4 regions of the Pseudomonas sp. D(2018) genome follow, and region 4 is predicted to be linked to each of the others. Evidence: riboswitches for the same ligand, from Rfam matches in the RefSeq annotation. Region 4 holds a riboswitch; each other region holds the start of a gene.
What was found. A riboswitch is a leader RNA that binds a small molecule or an ion and turns the genes downstream of it on or off. The one in region 4 is predicted to bind cobalamin.
Positions count from the first base shown of each region.

Region 1: it holds a riboswitch for cobalamin, as region 4 does, so the genes downstream of both, btuB (TonB-dependent vitamin B12 receptor) here and cobW (cobalamin biosynthesis protein CobW) in region 4, are expected to answer to the same signal.
Region 2: it holds a riboswitch for cobalamin, as region 4 does, so the genes downstream of both, FFS60_RS19695 (TonB-dependent siderophore receptor) here and cobW (cobalamin biosynthesis protein CobW) in region 4, are expected to answer to the same signal.
Region 3: it holds a riboswitch for cobalamin, as region 4 does, so the genes downstream of both, cobG (precorrin-3B synthase) here and cobW (cobalamin biosynthesis protein CobW) in region 4, are expected to answer to the same signal.

Region 1 covers NZ_SCOK01000001.1:260,604-265,343, forward strand. Annotated here, with positions in the region: gene btuB (TonB-dependent vitamin B12 receptor) at 1-1,316, opposite strand, end outside; cobalamin riboswitch at 1,382-1,593, opposite strand; gene FFS60_RS01080 (hypothetical protein) at 1,640-1,960, opposite strand; gene FFS60_RS01085 (O-methyltransferase) at 1,966-2,616, opposite strand; gene FFS60_RS01090 (C40 family peptidase) at 2,624-3,151, opposite strand; gene FFS60_RS01095 (C40 family peptidase) at 3,295-3,921, opposite strand; gene FFS60_RS01100 (NAD-dependent deacylase) at 3,991-4,740, opposite strand, start outside.
Region 2 covers NZ_SCOK01000034.1:2,204-6,943, reverse strand. Annotated here, with positions in the region: gene FFS60_RS19710 (cobalt-precorrin-5B (C(1))-methyltransferase) at 1-62, shown strand, start outside; gene FFS60_RS19705 (cobalt-precorrin-6A reductase) at 59-790, shown strand; gene FFS60_RS19700 (ferredoxin) at 787-1,494, shown strand; cobalamin riboswitch at 1,723-1,930, shown strand; gene FFS60_RS19695 (TonB-dependent siderophore receptor) at 2,040-4,157, shown strand; gene FFS60_RS19690 (ABC transporter ATP-binding protein) at 4,157-4,740, shown strand, end outside.
Region 3 covers NZ_SCOK01000034.1:7,340-12,079, reverse strand. Annotated here, with positions in the region: gene FFS60_RS19730 (precorrin-2 C(20)-methyltransferase) at 1-564, opposite strand, end outside; gene FFS60_RS19725 (precorrin-8X methylmutase) at 561-1,187, opposite strand; gene cobG (precorrin-3B synthase) at 1,184-2,500, opposite strand; cobalamin riboswitch at 2,587-2,782, opposite strand; gene cbiE (precorrin-6y C5,15-methyltransferase (decarboxylating) subunit CbiE) at 2,863-4,062, shown strand; gene FFS60_RS19710 (cobalt-precorrin-5B (C(1))-methyltransferase) at 4,101-4,740, shown strand, end outside.
Region 4 covers NZ_SCOK01000085.1:6,136-10,875, forward strand. Annotated here, with positions in the region: gene cobN (cobaltochelatase subunit CobN) at 1-1,030, opposite strand, end outside; gene cobW (cobalamin biosynthesis protein CobW) at 1,072-2,124, opposite strand; cobalamin riboswitch at 2,216-2,409, opposite strand; cobalamin riboswitch at 2,468-2,685, shown strand; gene FFS60_RS27520 (CbtB domain-containing protein) at 2,783-2,974, shown strand; gene FFS60_RS27525 (CbtA family protein) at 2,986-3,696, shown strand; gene FFS60_RS27530 (cobalamin biosynthesis protein) at 3,693-4,094, shown strand; gene cobM (precorrin-4 C(11)-methyltransferase) at 4,100-4,740, shown strand, end outside.

The DNA of each region.
Region 1 (4,740 bases), on a different contig from region 4:
TCCGCGTCCAGGTCGGGGTTGCCGTAGCCCGGGTAGTACAGCTCGTTGAAGCTGGGCGCCTTGAAGGCGGTGCCGTAGCTCAGGCTGAAGCGCACGGCGTCGGTCAGGGCGTAGCCCCAGGCGGCATTGCCGGTGTCGTGGGTGCCGAACTGCTCGTTGTCGTCGCGACGCAGACTGAGTTGCCAGTCCTGGCGGCCGTACTCACCCAGGTACTGGGCGAACCAGCCCTTGTTCAGGCGGGAATCTTTCTCGAAGGCCGTGGAGCTGCTGACCCGGTCACGCTGCCAGTCGTAGCCGAGGGTCAGTACATGCCCTTCGGCCAGGGTAAGGTCGTTGAGCCAGGAGGCGCTGTCCCGCTTGGAATCGAAGCGCGCATCGAACACGCCGTCGGTCCAACTGGTGGATTTGTCTTCGCTACGGCCGGCCTGCAGGGTCACATCCCAGATTTCGACCGGACTGAAGCGCGCACGACCACCCAACAGTTCCTGGCGGTTGTCGGCATTAGCGTTGTGGCCGCCCAGCGGGTGGAAGAAGCCGAACTGGTCGATGTCGTCGTAGTCGTTGTGCGCCTTGGCGCGCATCAGCGTGCCGTCCAGTTCCAGACCATTCTCGAACCGGTAACCGGCGCGCAGGCTGCCGGAAAGGTTGCGGTAGCCGTCGGCATCGGGCTCGTAGTAATCACTGCCCAGGCGCCGGGAATTGATGCCGTCGGTGTCCTGGCTGCTAACGCCGAGGCTGTACCAGGCTTTGCCATCGCCACCGGACACGCCAGCGCTGCCTTCATAACTGTCGTGAGTGCCGTAGCCTGCGGAGAACCAAGGCTTGGCCCCTTCCTTGCCACCTTTGCGGGTGAATATCTGGATCACGCCGCCAATGGCTTCGGAGCCATAAAGGCTGGAGCGCGGCCCACGGACGACCTCGATGCGTTCGATCAGCTCGACAGGCAGGTCCTGGAAGGCCGTCAGCCCGGCGCTCACCGAGCCGACCTTGACGCCATCGATCAGCACCAACACGTGATCGGACTCTGTGCCGCGCATGAACAGCGTGGTGTTCTTGCCCGGCCCACCGTTATTGCTGAGGGTGACGCCCGGCACCTTGCGCAGCAGGTCGGGGACGGACTGTGCCTGGCTGCGCTCGATCTCTTCGCGGTCGATCACGGTGGTGGCAGCAAGACTGGCGCGCACCGGCTGCTCGCTGCGGGTGGCGGTGACGACCTGCTCATCCAGCGTCAGGGGCGCTGCGGCCAGGAAAGGGGAAACGGACGTACCGCCGAGCAGCGCAAGCGCCGCCGGCCTGATGAAAGGCTTGCGAATCAAGGTTGGATCTCCGTCGTGCCACCCGCGCGACATCTGTAGGGGGTACTGCATGCGGAAGGCTCCGCGATGCCCAGGTTGCGACAGGCCGGTCTCCGGGCTTGCGAGTGGAGCTGAGCTCCTGTGCCGCGCCTTCCCATGCGTTAGCACAGTGGCCGATTGCGACTTCTACTCGCCTACCGTTGCGGGGGCAGCGCCGGATTCTTCATCGGAATGGACCGGCTTCCCTGTTTCACCCCGTAGTTCAGAACCACGGGGCACCTGAGGCAGCGGCGAAGGTTAGAGGGTGCGCGGGGTAGCGTCAAATGCTAGCGGACACGTGCCATTCAGTGCCTCGGATTGAAGCCGGCGGGTTTGCCCGCCAGCCAGTCGACGAAGGTGCGCAGGCGCTCGTCACCCAACAGGGCCTCCCGGCTGTTGTAGTTCAGGGCCAGCTCCTTTTCGCTGAACAGCTTGTGGATCTGGTTGTGGCAGGGCCTGCACACCCAGAGGGTGGCGGTGATGCGCTCGTTTTTCGCGTAGCGCTTCTGCACGTAGGGCTTGTCGTGCAGGGCCTTGGGAATCAGGTGATGACGGGTGAGCGCGGCAGGCCGGCCACACAACTCGCAGGCATCGGGCTGGGGCGGCAGGCGTATCGGTTCGGGCATACCCGTCAGCGCTTGCGGCAGAGCGTCAGGCCATCGCCCACGGGCAGCAGCGACAGGTCGATGCGCTCATCAGTCTTCAGGGTCAGATTCAGGGCCTGAATGGCGCGGGTGTCGGCGCTGTCCGGCTCGGCTTCCAGCACGCGACCGCTCCAGAGCACGTTATCGAAAAGGATCATCCCGCCCTGGCGCACCAGGCGCAGGGCCTCTTCCAGGTAGGCCGGATAGTTGGCCTTGTCGGCGTCGATGAAAATCAGGTCGAGGCTGTCATCTTCCAGGCTCGCCAGGGTATCCAGTGCCGGCGCCAGGCGCAGCTCGATGCGTTCGGCCAGCCCCGCCTCCTGCCAATAGCGACGGGCGATGGCGTTGTAGTCGCCGGGCAGGTCACAGCAGATCATCCGGCCGTCAGCCGGCAGTTCCGCCGCCATGCACAGGGCACTGTAACCGGTGAAGGTGCCCACTTCGAGAATGCGACGAGCGCCGGTGAGTTTGACCAGCAAGGCCATGAACTGGCCCTGCTCCGGGGCGATCTGCCAGCGCGCCATGGGCATGACGGCGGTTTCGGCGCGCAGCCGCTGCAACAGCGGCGTGTCCCGTAGCGAAACATCGAGGAGATAGCCGTAGAGGGCGTCGTCGAGGTTCAGCGTGCGGTTGGTCATGACAACCTCAGTGGGATTGGGCCAGGCGTGGATCGAAGATTACGCGCTTGGCGCTGAGATAGCTGCGTTGCCAATAGCTGTTCGACAGGCTGTCCAGACGCACCGTTCCGCCGGTGCGCGGCGCGTGGACGAAACGCCCCTCGCCTACATAGATACCGGCATGGCTGACCTGCCCGCCGCCATTGGTGGCGAAGAACACCAGGTCGCCGCTTTGCAGGGCATTGAGGCTGATGCTGGGTGTACGCATGGAGATCAGTTCGCGCGTCGAGCGCGGCAGGGCGATACCCGCGGCGTCACGGTAGACGTAGCCGATCAGGCCACTGCAGTCGAACCCGCTGTCAGGGGTGTTGCCGCCCCAGCGATAGGGCGTGCCCACCAGGCCCAGGGCACGGAACAACACGTCTTCGGCTACGGGCGAGAACGAGTGGGCAGGGCTGGTGACAGCGGGAGGGGAATAAGGCGGCGGTGACTTGCCCGCACAAGCGGTGAGCAGCGCAGCCAGGGTGATGATGGCGAGGCGGTTCAGTGCGAGCATGGCAAGTCAGTCCTGACTTGAGGAATGCACGCTAATTTGCTGATCTCACAATGATATTGCAAGCGAAAGCTGCACGACTGGGCAGAAAAAAGCCGAGGCGGCCACTTGGGGCCGCCTCGGCTTGTCGTCTCGCGCCGGCTGGATCAGCGATGCAGCAGGTGGCGAGTCGGGGTATTCATGGCCAGGACGCGCTTGGCTTCCATGTAGCTGGCCTTCCAGTAGCGGTCGTCGAGGCTGTCGACGCGCACACCACCGCTGCGGCTGCTGCTGGAGTGGATGAAGCGATCATCGCCGATATAGATGCCGGCGTGACTGACGCGGCCGCGGCCACGATTGTTGAAGAACACGATGTCGCCGGGCTTCAGCTCGCTACGAGCGATCACCGGAGCATCCAGGTTGATCATTTCGCGAGTGGAACGCGGCAGCTGGATACCAGCCTCTTCCTTGAACAGGTAACCGACGAAACCGCTGCAATCGAAGCCGGTCTTCATGGAACGGCCACCGAAGCGATACGGAGTACCCACCAGCTCGAAACCACGCTCCAGCAGGCCATCGGCCAGGGACGGCATCTGGTAGGGCTCATCGTCGGTGAGGTTGGCAAGATCCAGGGCGGTGGGCCCACGATCCGCCAGCAGCGAATCGGGTGCGCCGTCGGCTACGGGAGCCTGGGCCTGGGCCTGGGATTGCGGTTGCTGCTGCACATTGCCTGCGCAAGCGGCGAGAAACAGAGCGAAGGTGAGAGGCACGAGGGGTGCGAAGCGCTTCAGCATGGGCACGACCGTGTCGAATGGTTTCTGATGAAGGCGCGACTATGCCCGCTATCAAATCCATTTGCAAATTTAATCGCCCGAAATGTGACTCAGCAGTCCTTGCAAAACATCTAAGGCCTTTCCTCTGAGGTGAACATCGACGACGGGGCTGAGGTCGGTGAGCGCCGGATTGATTTCCACGGTGAAACCGCCTGCTTGGCGGGTGCGGATGACGGGCTCGATGATGTAAGGAAAGCTCGCCGTGGTTCCCACCGAGATCACCGCATCGAATCCCTTGCGTAGCTCGGCGTAGAGGCTGTCGATGGCCTGCTCTGGGAGCATTTCTTCGAACAGCACCACGGGTGGGCGGAGAATACCACCACATTCATGGCATTTGGGAGGCATTTCTCCTGCCAGATGTCGGGCAAGGTCAGAACTTTCCGCCCCGCAGGACTGGCAGTAGAGCGGCGACAAGTCGCCATGGATCTCGATCAGCCGCTCCGGCGGCGAGCCCGCCTGGCGGTGGTAGCCATCGATGTTCTGGGTCAGCACCCAACATTCGGGCTTGAGCCGCTGCAGCTGGGCGATTGCTTCATGACCGGCGTTCGGCCGGGCGCCCAGACAGGCGCGGCCGAGTTGGGCGAGGTACTTCCAGCAGAGCGTCGGGTTGCGCCGCAGCATCGGCCCGGAGAGTGCCTCTTCTATAGGCAACCCCTCCTCCGTCACGCCGTTGTAGAGCCCACCCAATCCGCGATAGGTGGGCAACCCCGAATCAGCCGACAGCCCGGCCCCGGTGATGACCAGGATTCGCTCGGCCGCCTTGATGGCTGATGCCACGCG
Region 2 (4,740 bases), on a different contig from region 4:
TGGAAGTCTTCGCCATCGATCGCCAGGGCAATATCGTCGGCGAGGCTGTGGAGCAACGATGAAACGCATCCTCCTGCTGGGCGGCGTCAGCGAAGCCCTGGCGCTGGCGCGCCGCCTCGGCCCCGAACATGTCTACAGCCTCAAGGGCCTTGGCAAGGTGCCGGATGACCTGGCCTGCCAGGTACGCGTGGGGGGCTATGGCGGCGCCGAGGGACTGGCGCATTTCATCGCGGAGGAGGGCATCGATCTGCTGGTCGATGCCACCCATCCCTACGCCGCACAGATGAGCCGGAACGCCGCGACGGCGGCCGAACAGGCGGGCATTTCCTGCTGGGCCTTGCGTCGCGCCGGTTGGCAGGCAAGCCCGGATGACGACTGGCAAGAGGTGGCCGATTGGGCCGAGCTGATCGAAGCCCTGAAGCGTTTCCGTCGCCCCTTCTTCACCCTCGGCCGCGAACCTTTGGAGCACCTGCACGAGATCCCGCCGCAGCAGCACTGGACCGTGCGCTGCCTGCAGGGGCAGCCGGCGGGTGAACGCTTTGAGGTGATCGGCGCCCGTGGCCCCTTCGATCTGGACGGCGAGCGTGAGTTGTTCGCGCGGCTGCACAGCGACGTGCTGATCAGCAAGAACAGCGGCAGCCAGTCCACCGAACCCAAGCTGCAAGTGGCCCGCGAGCTGGGGCTGCCGATACTGATCCTCAAGCGCCCGGAGCTGCCGCCCGTGGCCCGTGAATTCGATTCCGTCGAAGGCCTCTGGCAGGCCCTCGCCATCCATCTGGACACCCCATGACCGCAACACCTTACGCCCGCGTGCTGTTCGCCGGGCCGGACCTTGCCGAAGGCTCTTTCGCCGAACTCTTCCGTCGCCAGCTCATCGCCCTGCGTGGCGAGGAGGCGCTGGCCGATATCGTCGACACCTCAGCCGGTCATGACGGGCTCTGGCAGACGGTGCAGGCCAGTCCCCGCCCATTGCTGGTGATCGACCTCGACCCGCAATCGTCCGCCCAGCATCTGGACTGGCTGCGCAGCGAACTGGCGGTTCTGGGCGCTCCGGAGCACCTCTTCGTCGCCAGCCTCCTCGGCCAGTTCGACAGCGATCCGGCCGGCGCCGCTTGTGCACTGGCCGGGCGTGCCGAACTGCACCTGGAGTGCGCGAGTGTGCCGGCGATTCCCGCCAGCCACGCCTGGTCCTGCATTCCGCCCCATGCCCGCCGCCTGCTGCTGTGCAACGGCCCCCGCTGCACCCGCCGTGGTGCGTTGCCGTTGTGGAAGAAGCTGCGCGAAACCCTCAAGGCCACGGGCAAGCTGGAGTGTGAAGGCGGCGTGCACATCACCCGTACCCAGTGCCAGTTCCCCTGCGACCTCGGCCCTACCGCCAGCCTCTATCCCGACGGGGAGTGGTACCGGATGCGCGACGAGGAAGAGGTCCTGCGCTGGGTGCAGGAGCGGATCGTGGAAGAGCGCCAAGTACCGGATTTGCTGATTAAGACGTAGGGGCGCCGGGAAGTGTCCCGGCGAACCTGGTAAGGGGCATTGAACGTTGCCGCCTGCAACCTCACATCGCTGAGATTGGCGTGTTCAGCGATCACCTTCGGATGTTCTGAGCGAATGGCTCCATTGCGCCCCAGGAGACTGGGAGCCGCCCGACTATCCAGTTTGCGCACCGGGATTATTGCGGGTTTCTCGCCGGGGCTGAGCTTGACTCCCCCACCCACGAATGTTCCTATCCGCGCCGCTTCAGGTGTCTCACGCCGCCGCGCGTGAGGTTAAACGGGAAGCCGGTGCGTTCCGAGAGGAACCAGTCCGGCGCTGCCCCCGCAACGGTAAGTGAGCGAAACCCTCAACAGGCCACTGTGCTGCACAGCATGGGAAGGCGAGGTTTTCATGACCCTCACAAGCCCGGAGACCGGCCTGAGGCATTCGTTTGGCAACCCGCGGTGGGCGGGCGTTGACGCTGACCGTGGGTGCCTGCGCGCCCGCGTCTGCTTTTGCGCGTTCCATCGGGATTGCCGTGCCTTGCACCCTGAATTGGAATTCCCATGGCGCGCTATCCCCAGTCTTCATCCCTGTTCGTCCTCGCCGGCCTGCTGGCGACATCCTCGGCCTTCGCTGAATCCCCGGCCCTGAGCCTGCCGGCCACCCAGGTCGATGGCCAGGTCCTGGAACCTGCCGAAACCGATCTGCACAAGTCCCAGTCAACCGCTTCGCGGCTCGGCCTCTCCGCGTTGGAAACCCCGGCCAGCACCACCTCCCTCAGCGGCGACACCCTGCGCGAGCGCAATGCCCGCAGCGCCCAGGACGCCGTGACCCGCACCCCCGGCCTCAGCTTCATCGGCACCCCCGGCGATGGTGGCACCGGCCTCTCGGCGCGGGGCTTCACCGGGCATGCCTCGGTGATGCAACTGTTCGACGGCATCCGCCTCTACACCGGCATGGGCACCACCACGTTCCCCACCGATCCCTGGCAACTGGAGGGCATCGAGGTGTTGCGCGGTCCGGCCTCCAGTCTCTATGGCGAAGGCGCTACCGGGGCGGTGATCAACTACCTGTCGAAGACGCCCTTCGAGGGCGAAATCCGCAACCAGGTGCGCCTGGGCTACGGCTCCTACGATCGCAGCCAGTTCGCCCTGGACAGCGGCGGCTCCCTCAGCGACAGCCTGAGCTACCGCGCCACCGTCAACCGCCAGGCGACCCAGGGCTGGGTGGACCGGGGCGATGCCCGGAGCCTGAGCTTGGGTGCCGCCCTGCGCTGGCAGGCCAGCGACGACCTGGCCTTTACCCTGGCCCATGACCAGGGCGACCTGGAGCCCGGCAGCTACTTCGGCACCCCGCTGATCAACGGCCGCTACCGCGAGAGCCTGCGGGAGAAGAACTACAACCTGCGCAATGCCGAGCAGCACTACAACGACCAGTGGACCCGCCTGACCACCGACTGGACCCTCTCCGACCAGGTCAGCGCCAGCAACCAGCTCTACTACCTGAAGTCGCGGCGCTACTGGCGCAATGCCGAGGCCTACACCTGGGACGACAGCCGCGAGGACATGCTGCGCAGCGACTACCTGCGCATCAAGCACCATCAGCAGCAGATCGGCGATCGCCAGACCTTCACCTTCGATCATTCGCTGTTGGGTCTGGCCAGCCGCACCCTGGTGGGCACCGAGGTCAACCGCATCCGCTTCGACCTGACCAACAACTCGCCCTACAACGATATCGGCGGCGACTACATCGACCCCTGGAACCCGGCGCCTGGCTATTACCAGAGCGCGTCCGCGTACCGCCCGCACTCGCGCAGCCAGACCCGCACCTTCGCCCTGTTCGCCGAGAATCAGCTGCAGCTCAGCGAGCGCTGGTCCCTGATCACCGGTGCGCGCCGCGACCAGGTGCACATCGACCGTGACGATCTGCGCGCCGGCACCCGCAGCGACCGCAGCCTTTCCGGCGGCAACTGGCGCGCGGGCCTGGTCTACGCACTGACGCCGAATGCCTCGCTCTACGGCCAGTACGGCACCAGCAAGGACGGGGTGAACAACCTCATCAGCCTCAACCCGACCCAACAGCAGATGGACCTCACCGAGGCCCGTCAGACCGAGCTCGGCTTCAAGCAGCAGTTCTGGGAAGGGCGCGGGCAGTGGACGGTGGCCGGCTACCACATCGTCAAGGAGAAGCTGCTGACCACCGACCCGGTGACCCGTGTCGCCGAGCAGATCGGCCAGCAATCCGCCGACGGCATCGAAGCCAGCCTGGAGCTGAGCCTGGCCCGAGGCTGGCAGGTGTCGGCCAACGCCTCGGTGGTACGCGCCGAATACGACGAGTTCTATCAGGGCGGCGTTTCCCGCGCCGGCAATCGCCCGGTGGACGTGCCGCGTCGCACCGCCAACCTTTGGGTGAACAAGGCGCTGCCCGGCAATGTTCGCGCGGGCGCCGGCCTGCGCTACGTGGATGACCGCTACGCCGACACCGCCAACCAGATCGAGGTGCCCGGCTACACCGTGGCAGACGCCAACCTGAGCTGGCGCGCCACGCCCCAGCTGACCCTGGGCCTGGAGCTGAACAACCTGTTCGACCGCCAGTACGCGGTGAGCCAGACCAACAGCGGCCAGCAGTGGTTCCTCGGCGAGCCGCGCTCGTTCTTCGTCACCACGGACATCACGTTCTGATGGCGCGCCTTTCGCTGCACGACCTGGCCTGGGCTCCGAGCCCGGGCCAGTCCTTGCTGGAAGGCGTCGAGATGGCGGTGGGGGAGGGCGAATTCGTCGGGCTCATCGGCCCCAACGGCAGCGGCAAGACCAGCCTGCTGCGTTGCGCCTATCGCTTCCATCGCCCCCAGCAGGGCCGCGTCGAGCTGGAGGGCGCCAACCTCTGGCGGCAATCACCACGCTGGAGCGCCCAGCGCATCGCCGTGGTCCTGCAGGAGTTTCCCCAGGACTTCGGCCTCAGCGTGGCCGAGGTGGTCGCCATGGGACGCATGCCGCACAAGGGGTTGCTGGACGGTGACAGCGAAGAAGACCAGCGCCTGGTGGATGAGGCGCTGGCGCGTGTGGGGTTGGTGGAGCGCCGCATCCAGCCCTTCGAAAACCTGTCCGGCGGCGAGAAGCAGCGCGTGCTGTTGGCCCGCGCCCTGGTGCAGCAACCGCAGGTCCTGATCCTCGACGAGCCCACCAACCACCTGGACCCGCGCTACCAACTGGACCTGCTGCGCCAGCTCCGCAGCCTGGGGCTGGGTGTTCTCGCCAGCTTCCA
Region 3 (4,740 bases), on a different contig from region 4:
CATCACTACGGCGGCTTCGGCATCGCGCAGGCGGACCTTCAATTCATCTTCCGGCAGTACGCCGGAGAGCACCGAGAGGCTCTGGTTGCGGTACACCAGGGGCAGGCCGAGCACCGCCGCGCTGCCCAGCATGGAACAGACACCAGGCACCACTTCCACCTCGTAGCGCTCGGCCAGGCGGTCGTGCAGGTACATGTAGGAGCCGTAGAAGAAGGGGTCGCCCTCGCAGATCACCGCCACGTCGCGGCCGGCGTCCAGGTGCTGGGCTACCTGCTCGGCGGCGGTGTCGTAGAAGTCGCTGATCACGGTTTCGTAGGACAGCGGCGGCTCCAGTTTTTCGGTGGTGACCGGATAGACCAGCGGCATGCGCTGCTGGGTGTCGGTCAGGTGCTGCTCGATGATGCCGAAGGCGTTGCCGCCCTGGCCCTGGCTGGCCTTTGCCTTGGCCACGAAGTAGCCCACCACCGGCGCCGATTGCAGCAGGCGCAGCGCCTTGAGGGTGATCAGTTCCGGGTCGCCGGGGCCTACTCCGAGGCCGATCAGCCGTCCTTTGCCGCTCATCATTCCACCTCCGTGGCCAGGGCGTTGACCGCCGCTGCCGCCATGGCGCTGCCACCGCGACGGCCGCGCACGATCACATAGGGCACGCCACGGCTGTCGGCGGCGAGCATCTCCTTGGACTCCGCCGCGCCGACGAAGCCCACCGGGAAGCCGAGGATCAGTGCCGGTTTCGGTGCGCCCGCGTCGAGCATCTCCAGCAGATAGAAGAGTGCGGTGGGGGCATTGCCGATCACCACCACGCTGCCTTCCAGGTGTTCGCGCCAGTGCTCAAGCGCCACTGCCGAGCGGGTGTTGCCCCGTTCGCGCGCCAGCTCCGGCACGCCGGGGTCATTGAGGGTGCAGATGACCGGGTTGTCCGCCGGCAGGCGGGCGCGGGTGATGCCCTCGGCCACCATGCGCGCATCGCAGAGAATCGGTGCGCCATTGGCAATGGCCGCGCGCCCGGCCGCTCCGGCACCCGGGGAGAAGCGCAGGTCTTCCACCACGTCGACCATGCCGCAGGCGTGGATTACCCGCACTGCGAGCTTTTCCAGGTCGGCGGGGATTCCGGCGAGGTTGGCTTCGGCGCGGATGATGGAAAAGGAGTTGCGATAGATCTCCTGACCATCGCGGATGTACTCGATCATGGGGTGGAACTCCAGGTGTCAGGAGGGGAGGCCAGGCGTTTGCCGGCCTCCTGAAGGCTGATGTCGCGCGCCAGCAGTTGGCCAAAGCCATCGCCGCCGCGCTGATAGAGGTCATAGCGGCCCGGGCCCCTGGCCAGCAGGGTGAAGGGCGCCACATGGGCGGCGGCGCAGGAGCGCGGGCAGCCGCTGAGGTGAACCAACGCGCCAGGTGGCAGCAGCGGCGCCAGAAGCAGGGCGTCGGCCTTGGTATCGGCCAGGCCCTTGGCGCAACCGGCGGAACCGGTGCAGGCGATCAGTCGCGCCAGGGGCTCGCTCGCTTCCGTGGCGAGGCCCAGATGACGCATGGCGTTCAGGACGAATTCGGCATCCTGGGCATTGGGCAGCAGCACCGATTGCCAGGGCGTCAGGCGCAGGCTGCCGTCGCCCTGTCCATCGGCGAGATCGGCGAGGGCGGCGAGCTGTGTTGAGTCCAGGCGACCCAGCGCCGGCGCACCGCCGACATGGTGGCCGTCGCGTATCCCCAGGTGGGCGAAGGGTTGCGGGGCAGGGCGGTGCCAGTTGCCGACCGGCAGCAACGGTACGTCCAGCCGCTGTTGCAGGCGCAACAACAGGTCGCCCTCCGGGTGTTCGGCAAGCAGGTGGCGCATGCGCGTCTGCTCGGGCCTGGCCAGTTCGAGGAACAGTTCCAGCAGGGCTTCCGCCAGCGCTGGAACCTGATCGCGCGGCACGGAGGCCAGGGCGGGAGCGTCGTCGGCGGCTCGTGGTGGGCAGCCGGCCAGCCCGAAGGCGAACAGCGCGTGGTCACCGTCACCCATGGCCGACAGCCAGAGATCGTGGGGATGCTCCAGCATCGCCATGGATTCGCCGCCATCCAGCAACAGGGCGAACTTGGGCGAGAGGGCATGGAAGTGCGCCTTGTCCTGCAGCAGGGCGAGGATTTGCCCGGCAAGCGCCGAGATATCCACAAGGGCGGAGGCATCCAGGCCGGCCAGCGGGCTGACCATCAGATTGCGCACATCGTCGGCGCCGGGGGAGCCTGCGCCCAGGCCGGCGGCCAGGAGGGCGTCGATCAGCGCCTGCTCGGCGCCGGGCTTCACACCACGAATCTGCAGATTGGAACGGTTGGTGGCCTCGATCACCCCCCCGGCGTAGGCACTCGCGGCGGTCGCGATGGCGCGGGCCTGAACCGAGCTCAGGTGCCCGCAGGGCAGCTTGATCCGGCAGATGCCGCCGTCCTTCGCCTGGACGATACGCAGCAGCCCCGGGCAGGCCGAGGGGCGGATGGATAGCGATGTGGGCCGGGCGTACTTCACTCAGGTCACCATGGTTGGCGTCGCGGCGACCCGGGCCCCTGAGTCAGGGACAACGTTGCATCGATACACCCCGCTCGATGCGTACACACGCGACTGGTCCCACCGGCAGGTCTCCTGGCTGGCAGGTCATCATCCATTGCGGCCTTCCCGAACGGGGTTCAGTGGCCTGAAATGCATGGACTCGCTGCTTACAGTTGCGGGGGCAGCCACGGCTCGACCGTGTTCCCTCTTAGGCTGGGGCTCGTCAGGTGAGCGCCAGCGACCGATGAAGGGCGCTATTATGCCCGCTTTGCCCGGACCTATGAAAAGGCTGCCTGTCGGGAGCCGAACGGCCCATGCAATTTCGTACTCGAGGACAACAGATGCAGCCCTGGCTGACCGTGGTGGGAATTGGCGAAGACGGCTACGCGGGCCTCGGCAAGGCCGCGCGCCACGCCCTGCTGGGCGCCGCCGAAGTAGTCGGTGGCCCGCGCCAGCTCGACCTCCTGCCGCGCTGCATCCGCGCGCGTCGTAGCCCCTGGCCAAGCCCCTTTTCCCTGGCTCCGGTGCTGGAAAAACGCGGCACTCCGGTCTGCGTGCTGGCCAGCGGCGACCCCATGCTGTTCGGTGTCGGTGCCAGCTTGGCGCGGCAGGTGGCTGCGGAGGAGATGCGGGTGATCCCGGCGCCATCGTCCTATTCGCTGGCCGCCGCGCGGCTGGGCTGGCCGCTGCAGGACGTGACCCTGCTCTCGGTCGTCGCCCGTCCCCTGGCTGCGTTGAATGCTCACCTTCACGTTGGCGCCCGCCTGCTGGTGCTGAGCAATGACGGCAGCAGCCCGGCGGCCATCGCCGCGTTGTTGGCCGAGCGTGGTTTCGGCCCGAGTCGGCTCAGCGTGCTGGAACACCTGGGGGGCGAACGTGAACGACGCATCGACGGCATCGCCAGCGACTGGTCCCTCACCGAGGCTGCCGCGCTCAATCTGCTGGCGGTCGAAGTGCACCCCGACGAAGGCACTCGCTCGCTGCCGCTGACCACCGGCCTGCCCGACGACGCCTACCGCCACGACGGCCAGCTCACCAAGCGTGATGTCCGCGCCGTCACCCTGGCGCGGCTGGCGCCACGTCCTGGCGAGCTGCTCTGGGATGTAGGCGCCGGTTGTGGCTCCATCGGCATCGAGTGGATGCGCGCACACCCGGGTTGTCGTGCCATTGCCATCGAAGCCAACGAAGGCCGCCAGGCACATATCCGCCACAACCGCGATGCCCTTGGTGTGCCCGGTCTGCAACTGGTCGCCGGTCAGGCCCCGGTGGCGCTGGAGGGCTTGCCCGCGCCGGATGCCATTTTCATCGGCGGCGGCGTCACCGAGCCCGGTGTGCTGGACGCTTGCTGGAACCAGCTCAAGCCCGGCGGTCGCCTGGTCGCCAACGCCGTGACTCTGCAGAGCGAAGCTATGCTGGTAGCCTTTCGCGAGCTGCACGGCGGCGAACTCACCCGCATCGCCGTCGCCCAGGCACAGCCGCTGGGCGGCTTCGATACCTGGCGTTCGGCGTTGCCGATTACCTTGCTTGAAGTGACCAAGTGATCCCTAGGTAAAACCCTTGAGCGGACCCGCCATTCTCCATGCGTGACGAAACCCCCGAACAACCCGCTCCCCTGCGCAGTGGCTACACCACTGGCAGCTGCGCCACGGCCACCAGTCTGGCCGCGGCGCGCCTGCTCTTGGGCGGCGTGGCGGCGGATGCGGTGGAGATCGTCCTGCCCAAGGGCCAGCAGGTGCTGATGCGCCTGGAGTTCTGTCGCTTGATCGAGGGCGGAGCCGAGGCAGGCACCCTGAAGGACGCTGGCGACGACCCGGACGTGACCCATGGCGCGCTGATCTACGCCCAGGTGCGCCTGGCTACCGCGCCGGGTGTGCGTTTCCATGCCGGCCCCGGCGTAGGCACCGTCACCAAACCCGGCCTGACACTGGCCGTGGGCGAGCCGGCGATCAATCCGGTACCCCGGCAGATGATGATTGAGCACCTCACTCGACTCGCTGGCGACCACGGGTTTGCCGGCGGCTTCGAGGTGACGATCTGCGTCGAGGGCGGCGAGGCGCTGGCGCTGAAAACCATGAACCCGCGCCTCGGCATTCTCGGCGGCCTTTCCATCCTGGGCACCACCGGAATCGTCCGACCGTTCTCCTGTTCGGCCTATATCGCATCGATCCATCAGGGCATCGATGTCGCCCGCGCCAACGGCTTCACCCACCTGGCGGCCT
Region 4 (4,740 bases):
TCTGGCTGCGCTCGCTGCGCCAGGCCAGGCCCTTGAAGCTGATGGGGCGGGTGATGATGCGACCGTCCAGCTCCGGCAGCGCGATGTGCATGGCCAGGTCGCGCGGACCCAGGCCCTGCGGGTTGTCACGCCAGAGCGGTTCGTTGTCCAGCGAACAGATGGCCTGCAGCACCGGAATGTCGCGGCGGAACGGGCGCAGGCTGGGGGCGTCCGGGTTCGACTGGGCAAAGCCGGTGGTGTTGATGATCAGCCCGGCGCCCGCGGCGTCCAGCCAGTTTTCCACAGCCGCCAAGCACTCCGCTTCCTTGAGGCTGGCGACGGCGATGGGCAGGGGATTCAGCCCCTGGGCGGCGAGGCGCTCGCAGAAAGCGTCGATAAAGGCCGTGTTCGCGGCCTGCAAGTGGGTGCGATAGAAAAGGAGCGCGGCGACCGGCTGATCGGAGCGCCAGTCGGCCTGCCAGTCTTCCAGCCGCGCCGGGCGTAAGCGCGGGTGGTAGAGGGCGACACGGGGCAGGGCCTGAGGCTCGTTCCAGGGGCAATCACGGTCGAACCAGCGGTTGGCCAGGCAGTTGAACAACTGCCGGGCGTTGTCCAGGCCGCCCTGGCGCAAGTACTGCCAGAGGCGCTCGGCGTCTTCCGCGGGAACGGTGCACAGGCTGGCCAGCTCCGGGTCGGGACGGTCGTCTCCCGGCACCAGGATCAGCTTCGCTCCCCGTTCGGCCAGGGCCACCAGTTGCTCGATGCCGTAGCGCCAGTAACCCACGCCGCCATGAACGGAGATCAGGATGACCTTGGCATGCTGCAGCACCTCGTCGACGTAGAGGTCCACCGAGGCGTGGTTCTGCAACTGCATGGGGTTGGCCAGGCGCAGGCTCGGGTAGTCGTCGGGCAATTCGCGGGCGGCCTCGGCCAGCAGCGCCAGGTGCGAGTCGCCGCTGCAGAGGATCACCAGTTCGGCGGGTGTCTGGGCCAGGTGGGCGATGCCGTCGTCCGGGACGAAGCCGCCGGGTTGGGTGCGCAGGAGGTGCATTTACTCCCCTTTCCCTCTGGGAGAGGGGATTTGAATGCGTTTCATACGAGAGCCGTGCGCAGCTCGTTGGCAATCACTGCCTGATCCAGTTCCTGACCGATCACCACCAGGCGGGTGCTGCGGGTTTCGTCGGTCAGCCACTTGCGGTCGAAGTGCTTGTCGAAACGCTTGCCGACGCCCTGGATCAGCAGGCGCATGGGTTTGCCGGGGATGGCGGCGAAGCCCTTGATGCGCAGGATGTCGTGGCGCACCACCAGTTGGCCGAGGGCTTTGATCAGGGCGGCTTCTTCCACTTCCGGCAGGTCGACGTGAAAGGAGTCGAACTCGTCGTGGTCGTGGTCTTCATGACCTTCGTGGTCATGGTGGGTGGGGCGGCTGTCGATGTGCAGTTCCGCCTCGGCGTTCAGGCCCAGCAGCACGCTGAGCGGCAGCTTGCCGGCGCTGGCTTCGACGATCTTCACCGCAGGTGGCAGTTCCTCGGCCACCTCGGCGCGCACGGCGGCCAGGGCCTCGGCGTCGAGCAGGTCGGCCTTGTTGAGGATCACCAGGTCGGCGCTGGCCAACTGGTCTTCGAACAGTTCGTGCAGGGGGGATTCATGGTCGAGGTTCGGGTCCTGCTTGCGCTGCTCGTCCACCTGCTCGGGGTGGGCGGCGAAGGTGCCAGCGGCCACGGCCGGGCTGTCGACCACGGTGATGACGGCGTCGACGGTGCAGGCGTTGCGGATTTCCGGCCACTGGAAGGCTTGCACCAGCGGCTTGGGCAGGGCGAGGCCGGAGGTTTCGATGAGGATCTGGTCAAGGTCGCCACGGCGCGCTACCAATTCGCGCATGACCGGGAAGAACTCTTCCTGCACGGTGCAGCACAGGCAGCCGTTGGCCAGCTCGAAGACGCGGCCAACGGCCTCTTCTTCGGTGCAGCCGATAGAGCACTGCTTGAGGATCTCGCCGTCGATGCCCAGCTCGCCGAACTCGTTGACGATCACCGCGATACGGCGGCCTTCAGCGTTGTCCAGCATGTGGCGCAGGAGGGTGGTCTTACCGGAGCCGAGGAAGCCGGTGACGATGGTGACGGGGAGTTTGGCCAGGGTTTTCATGCGCGCCTCTGCGTGGTCGGTCGGCGGGCATGACGAACGCAGCGGGGCTCGCCCCGCGCAACGGATTCGCCACCGGATCACCCCGCCCGGTTGTCTGGAATGTCGTCGAGGCAGGTCTCCTGGCTCACGACCCTGCGCTTGGCGCGGCACCTTCGCCTTCCCGCTTGCGCAGTGGCGTTTCGAAAGGCCTGGGGGCGTTCACAGTTGCGGGGGCAGCCGTGGCCTTGACCACGTTCCCTCTTAGCTCCGGCGTACAGCCGGAGAACCTCGAAAGGGCGAAGGCTACGCAGCGCCTGGGCGACGGTCAATCACGGCAGTTGACGCTTGGTCGGACTCGTGATGTCCTAGCACGGTTTTTTCAGGTGCCTTGCGTCGCCGTACGCGAGGTGAAACGGGAAGTCGGTGCGTCCATTTTCGGACTAGTCCGACGCTGCCCCCGCAACGGTAAGCGATCGTAGGGTTAAGTACGCCACTGTGCCGACACGGCATGGGAAGGCATGCCCGTCCAGCCACAGGCTGGCGTCGTGAGCCCGGAGACCGGCCTGATCAGCTTTTTGGCAACCCGCGGTGGGCGGGCGCAAGCCGGAAATCGGGGTGCTCCTGCGCCCGCTTCCCTCGCGCGCGTTCCTCTGCCGGTATCGTTAGCAACGCAGAGGGAATCTCCATGTCCAGCCGCACCCTGTCCCATTCCGCCGCTTCTTCCTCGACCCTGGCCCAACGCCTGCTGCTGGCCATCGGTGCCAGCCTGATCGGCCTGTCCCTGGTGTATTTCGCCGGCTTCTCGCATATCGAGGCCATGCACAACGCCGCTCACGACACTCGCCACAGTGCCGCCTTCCCCTGCCATTGAGTGATTCCCGGATGATCAAGCGCATCGCCCAGACCGCCGGTTTCGCTGGTCTGATCGCAGCCCTGGTGCTGACCCTGTTGCAGAGCCTGTGGGTCACCCCGCTGATTCTCCAGGCGGAAACCTATGAAAACGCCGAACCTGTCGCTCAGGTTGAGCACGACCATGAGCATGGTGGAGCTGCCGTGGCCCATACCCACGAACACAGCGCCGAAGCCTGGGCGCCGGAAGATGGTTGGCAGCGCACCCTCTCCACGGGTGGCAGCAACCTGGTGGTCGCAGTAGGTTTCGCCTTGATTCTTGCCGGACTGTTCAGCCTGCGTGGCCCGACCCGTGCCTGGCAGGGCCTGCTCTGGGGCCTGAGTGGTTTCGCCACGTTCGCCCTGGCACCGTCCCTTGGCTTGCCGCCGGAACTGCCGGGCACCGCCGCCGCTGATCTGGCCCATCGTCAGACCTGGTGGGTCGGCACTGCCGCTTCCACTGCCGTGGGGCTGGCGCTCATTGCCTTCGGCCGCCATTGGGCTCTGCGCGTGCTGGGCGTCGTACTGCTGGTGATCCCCCATGTCGTAGGTGCGCCGCAGCCCGAAGCCCACTCCAGCCTGGCGCCGGAAGCGCTGGAACATGAGTTCATCGCTGCTTCCCTGATCACCAATGCGGTGTTCTGGGCCGTGCTGGGCTGGGCCGCGGCCTGGCTGTACCAGCGTCACGCGTCGCCGTCTGCTTGAAGCTGGTCGCTGGGCTGGGCTGCCGACGCGGCTGCCCGACGGACGAATTGCAAGGCCTGCTGATGCAGTGCCTTGCCGAAGCCGGCGCTTCACTCGATGATCTGGCCGCGCTGGCCAGCAGTGAGGCGAAGGCCGCGGAGCCGGGGCTGATCGCCCTGGCCGAGCGGTTGCGGCTGCCGCTGTATTTCCTGCCTGCGGATATCCTTGTTGCGGAGGACATGCGCCTGAGCCAGCCCTCCGAGCGTGTCCGGGAGGTCGCCGGCAGTGCGGGCGTGGCGGAGGCCGCCGCCCTGGTCCAGATCGAAGTCCTGTTCGGCGGTCGCGCCGCCCTGCTCATCGACAAACGTCGCAGCGCCGGTGCTACTTGCGCCCTGGCCTGCATCCTGCACGAGGCTTGACGGCCATGACGGTCTATTTCATCGGCGCCGGCCCCGGCGATCCAGAACTCATTACCGTGAAGGGCCAGCGCCTGATCCGCGCCTGTCCGGTGATTCTCTACGCCGGTTCGCTGGTGCCCGAGGCCGTGCTGGCCGGGCACCGCGCGGAGTTGGTGGTAAACACCGCTGAACTGCATCTGGATGAGATCGTCACGCTGCTGGTCGAAGCCCATGCCAGGGGCCAGGACGTGGCGCGGGTGCATTCGGGTGATCCATCGCTCTACGGCGCCATCGGCGAGCAGATTCGCCACCTGCGCGAACGGGACATCCCCTTCGAAGTGGTGCCGGGGGTAACGGCGACTGCCGCGTGCGCCGCGCTGCTGGGTTGCGAGCTGACTCTGCCGGAGGTTTCCCAGACCCTGATCCTCACCCGTTACGCCAGCAAGACGCGCATGCCTGAAGGGGAAGAACTAGGCGATCTGGCCCGTCACCGCGCGACCATGGCCATTCACCTGGGCGTGAGCCAACTGGCGAAAATAATCGAAGAACTGCTGCCGCACTACGGCGCCGACTGCCCCATTGCCGTGATCCATCGCGCCAGCTGGCCGGACCAGGAGCAGGTCACCGGCACCCTGGGGGACATCCTGCCCAAGGTCACGGCACGGGA